2 regions of the Paenibacillus swuensis genome follow, and region 2 is predicted to be linked to the other one. Evidence: riboswitches for the same ligand, from Rfam matches in the RefSeq annotation. Region 2 holds a riboswitch; the other holds the start of a gene.
What was found. Region 2 has a riboswitch for FMN ahead of ribD (bifunctional diaminohydroxyphosphoribosylaminopyrimidine deaminase/5-amino-6-(5-phosphoribosylamino)uracil reductase RibD). Riboswitches for the same ligand answer to the same signal wherever they lie in the genome.

Region 1 (2,393 bases), 1.6 Mb from region 2:
TAAACACGCCGACAGCAGGGAAGGCAAGCTCGGCGAGCGTGGCCATGGACGCTTTCGTGGAGGACAGCCCTTTATAATAGAGCAGCATGCTGAGCAAACCGGGAAAGAAGGCTTGAAACAGCAAGTTGACGATCAGAAATGCGATATTCGCTTCGCTGTTCAGGTGAAAAGCGTCACCGCTCGCCACCATAATCCCCAGCAACAGGGGAAGAGCTAACAGGAAACGCATCGCGGTCACAAGGTGAAAGCTGAAATCTTTTTGGAGCAAAAATTTCCCCATCACCGTCGAACCGCCCCACAGCATGGCCGCCATGATGGAGAACAGACAGCTTAGCGTGCCGAGATCGCTCCACCCTAAGTCAGGCAAGGCGAAACCGAACGTTAATAAATAAGTACCGATAATGGCTACAGCAATATAGGCGGAGAACTTAGGCGGTAACGCCTCTTTCAACAGAAAACGGGCTAACACAATCGCAAACAGCGGCTGAAGCTTCTGCAGCAGTAGCACCGCATTCGCATTGCCGTGCGCGAACGCTGAGGTGAACAGGATGGTGGCGACGGCCGAGCCGCCCCAGGATATAAAGAGCAGGGCGCCGATCACGGCGAGCGTAATCTTGCCGGCTAAAGCATGACGGTATTTCATAAACACAGGCACCGCGTAACAAGCCAATAATACGTGTTCAATGAACACAATTTGAGCGGAGGTGAAGCTCTTTAACAACAGAATCCGGAAAAGCGGATCCACTCCCCACAAGACGGCACCCAGCGCGACATACCAGATGCCGTTGATCCCGCGGATGTTGAACGCGTTGCCTGTGCCTTTCTTGCTGCCAATGACATTCGATGCGTTTGCCAATTCGTAACCTCCTAAAGGATGTATTCGAATTGAACCTTCTGTTGAAGTACAAAGCCCCCGCGGGATGAAGCATTCCGCAGGGGCATTGACAAACAAACTTGCAGTTCATTGAATAAATTCAATAAACAACAAGCTGTTATAACCTTCTCCCATCCGGACTTTCACCGTCGGCCTTGGAATTTCACCAAATCAGTCCCGGCTGTTACACCGGGAGTCGCGGGCTTAGACGCACGAACGCATCCTCACCGCCGGTAGGGAATTACACCCTGCCCCGAAGGTTCATATTCAGTTAAGTGAATAATATCACAAATAAACTCAAGATCACAACAGGCTAATTCTGGCCGCCCCACACTTCTTTCTCCTCGGACCGTTGGCGGAATGCGCGCGGGGAGGTGCCTTGCTCTCTTTTGAATAGAGTACAAAATTGCGCATCTGTGGAAAAACCGCACTCCATTGCGATGGAAGTCACGGACAAGTTGGAATAGAGCAGTAGCCGCCGGGCATTCTCCAGCCGTTTGTTGAGCAGGTATTGCATGGGGGAGAGGCCGAACTTGGTCTTGAACTGATGCCGAAAGTGGTCGGAACTGTAGCCAGCCATGGCCGCAAGACTTTCCAATGTCATCTTCTGGTTGAAATTTTCGTCCATAAAGTTGCGGGTGTACCCGAAGTTATCCTGGTTATGACCGAAATCCGCTGGCGCGGCCATCCGCAAATGATCGATGACGATCATGCTCATCAGGGCATTTAATTTATGGGTTTGGTAGGCTTGCTGCGACTGCATTTCCGTTAACATGTCTTGCAGTGAGCGCAGAACAGGGAGGTGAGTCATGTCGGCGTACAGCGAATTGCGAAGTAAGGGCAGCTCCTGGCCTTCCAGATGGAAACCTACACAAATTACGTTCGTATGTTCAAAACGTTGCTCGTCATGAGGCGTTCCTGCGGTAACGAGTGCATAGTGATTCGGGTGGTACTCGCGCTTTGTGTTCTCGATTTGTGTCTTGCCTGTACCCGAGGCATAGTAAACCAATTCATGACAACTGTGCTGGTGCAATCCGACATAAGTCGCGGCTGGCCGGGTTGCGGTAAACACAAAATCCACACGAGCAATCATATCTTCATCCCCAATCTTAATGATGCGTTATCTTAGCCAAATCCTATAAGTTAATAAGCCAAATCGTATAAATGAAATGTTGGATAATCCTTTAAAATTCTAGATAGTTACGAAGATCGCGCTTACAAGGTATAGCCATATCATAAAACGATTCCAGCAAGGAATCAACTGATGAAGGAGAAGTTTCAGATGAAAAAGCCACACATTGTAGTCATCGGAAGTCTGAATATGGATTTGGTGGTTTCCATGCAACGGATGCCGAAGACCGGCGAAACCGTCATGGGTGAAGGAATTCACACCATTCCGGGAGGAAAGGGTGCGAACCAAGCAATCGGTTGCGCGAAGCTGGGGGCGCAAGTCACCATGATCGGAGCCGTGGGAGAAGACGGCTTCGGAGACGCGATTGTCCGGCAGATGGAGAAGCAC
Region 2 (2,393 bases):
TCCAGAACGACCGCCTCGTCCATGGAATCATAGCCCTCGAAGGAGAAACTGCCGGGCGCGGAAGCGCCGCCGACGATCTTCGGGGCTATGAACATGACGATCTTGTCGACCAGCCGGGCTGACAACATCGCGCCGTTCAACTGTCCTCCGCCTTCCAGGAGGACAGACCCGATCTCGCGCTCGCTTAAGGCTCGCATCGCGAGCGCGAGATCCACCCGCGGGGCGTCGCCGCAGCGAAGCACGGTGACGCCCCGCGCGGCAAGGGCAGCGGCCTTCGCAGGGGCTGCCCGTTCCGTGGTGAGCACGATCGTCGGCGCCAGGCCGTCGGTCACCACCCTCGCATCCAACGGGATGCGAAGGGTGGAGTCGACGACGACGCGGATCGGGTGCAGCCCCGGAACGGGCAGGCGGGTCGTCAGCTGCGGATCGTCAAGGGCCACCGTGGTCGCTCCGACCATGATGGCCTGATGACGATGACGCAGCGTGTGAACCGCCTCCCGGCTGGCTTCGCCGCTGATCCATTTGCTCTGCCCGGTGCGCGTGGCGATCTTGCCGTCCAGCGTGGACGCGGTCTTCAGCGTGACGAACGGCATGCGCGTCACGATGTACTTGTTGAACGCTTCGTTCAACTCGCGCGCCTCCGCTTCCATAACGCCTACATCCACTTGCACGCCATGCGCTCTAAGCAGCTCCACACCGCGTCCGGCAACGAGCGGATTCGGATCCGTTGTGGCGATGACGACCCGCTTGACACGATCCGCGATCAGGCGCTCCGCACACGGCGGGGTGCGGCCGTGGTGGCTGCACGGCTCCAGTGTTACATACGCTGTGGCCCCCTCGGCCAGCGCGCCGGCCATATCCAAAGCATGCACTTCCGCGTGCGCGGTACCCATCTGAAGATGGGCGCCCATCCCGACTACTCGGCCATCCTTAACAAGGACGCAGCCGACTACGGGATTGACTCCCGTTTGGCCTTGAGCGGACGCCGCCATCTGCACAGCCAGCTTCATATAGAATTCATCATTTAAAGTATCCATATGCGCCATGTTGTTACCGCTCCTCTCTGTGAATAAGACATGCCATTTCTTCCTGACAAAACAAAAACCCCTTGGAGACATTCATCCCGAAGAGGTTTATTCATGACAAGAGAAAACAACGCAAAGACGAAATGGAAAGACCTCCGCAACATCACTTTCAGGACACGGTTCACAAATTAAAAAATTATGACTTGGTGTCGTAGAATCACGGTTGCAACGGTTCTTACACTTATGACGGTACCTGATGAATCCGAATTCATGCTCACAAAAAACAGGTGTCCCCGTTCAGATGTGAAAAAAAGCACAATCCATCATTAGATGTTCGTTTGTCTGCGTTTTCCTTCTCCCATCCAGACTGTACTGTCGGTCTCGGATTCACACCGAGTCCACCGCTACACCGAACAGAAACACTCGGCATATCGGGTCACGGACTTAGCTTGCCTCGGCAGTTCAGCCGCTTCAAGCATCACCGCCGGTTGGGAATTTCACCCGACCCCGAAGGAAATGCGAATATGAAATTGTAGAATGGACTTATTATACCGTTTTTCGTGTGGGATGGGAAGCCGCAACTTCGGAACACATAAGAAAAAGCCCGGATCCAGCGAATGCTGTCCCGGGACTTTCAACAATCACATGAGCTTGTCTTACTCTTCTTCGTTCCAAACTTTAACTTCTTCCATGATGTCGCCTTGTTTAGCCGCATCAATAAGCTCCATGCCGCTGATTACTTTACCGAAAACGGTGTGGTTCCCGTCCAAGTGAGGTTGAGGCTCGTAGCAGATAAAGAACTGGCTTCCGCCTGTATCGCGTCCCGCATGCGCCATGGAGAGCGTACCGCGCTCATGCTTGCTAGTGTTTGTTTTCACTTCACATTTGATCGTGTATCCGGGGCCGCCGGCGCCTGTACCGTTCGGGCAACCGCCCTGAGCTACGAATCCTTTGATCACACGGTGAAAAGTTAGACCGTTGTAAAAACCGCTGTTGGCAAGCGTTTCGAAGTTATTCACCGTGTTTGGCGCTTCTTCCGGATAAAACTCGATAACGACTTCGCCGCCGTTTTTTAATTTAATGGATCCTTTTTTCTTCATAAGTATATGTACCTCCATAGTTTGAAATCGCTGCGGATTTCCGATTGAACTGCCAAACCTATCATACTATATAAACCTTGGCGGCTCAAATCCGCATTCGTTTTATGACACTGACCAGATACTGATCCAGCCTCTCCGCCATGAGTTGATTGCTGAGTCCCGTCAATCCCAAGTCCGTCCAACCCTTATAAACCTGCGGAGGTCCCTCTACCCCATCACCCAATGAGACCAGATCCCAATAAGGGTGATAGGGGTCATCCTTTCCCAT

Region 1: it holds a riboswitch for FMN, as region 2 does, so the genes downstream of both, SY83_RS03480 (DMT family transporter) here and ribD (bifunctional diaminohydroxyphosphoribosylaminopyrimidine deaminase/5-amino-6-(5-phosphoribosylamino)uracil reductase RibD) in region 2, are expected to answer to the same signal.

What each region holds. Positions count from the first base shown of each region.
Region 1 covers NZ_CP011388.1:811,339-813,731, reverse strand. The annotation lists gene SY83_RS03480 (DMT family transporter) at 1-856, opposite strand, end outside; FMN riboswitch at 994-1,139, opposite strand; gene SY83_RS03475 (AraC family transcriptional regulator) at 1,188-1,967, opposite strand; gene rbsK (ribokinase) at 2,157-2,393, shown strand, end outside.
Region 2 covers NZ_CP011388.1:4,194,232-4,196,624, forward strand. The annotation lists gene ribD (bifunctional diaminohydroxyphosphoribosylaminopyrimidine deaminase/5-amino-6-(5-phosphoribosylamino)uracil reductase RibD) at 1-1,037, opposite strand, end outside; FMN riboswitch at 1,372-1,544, opposite strand; gene SY83_RS18845 (peptidylprolyl isomerase) at 1,682-2,125, opposite strand; gene SY83_RS18850 (phosphotransferase family protein) at 2,211-2,393, opposite strand, start outside.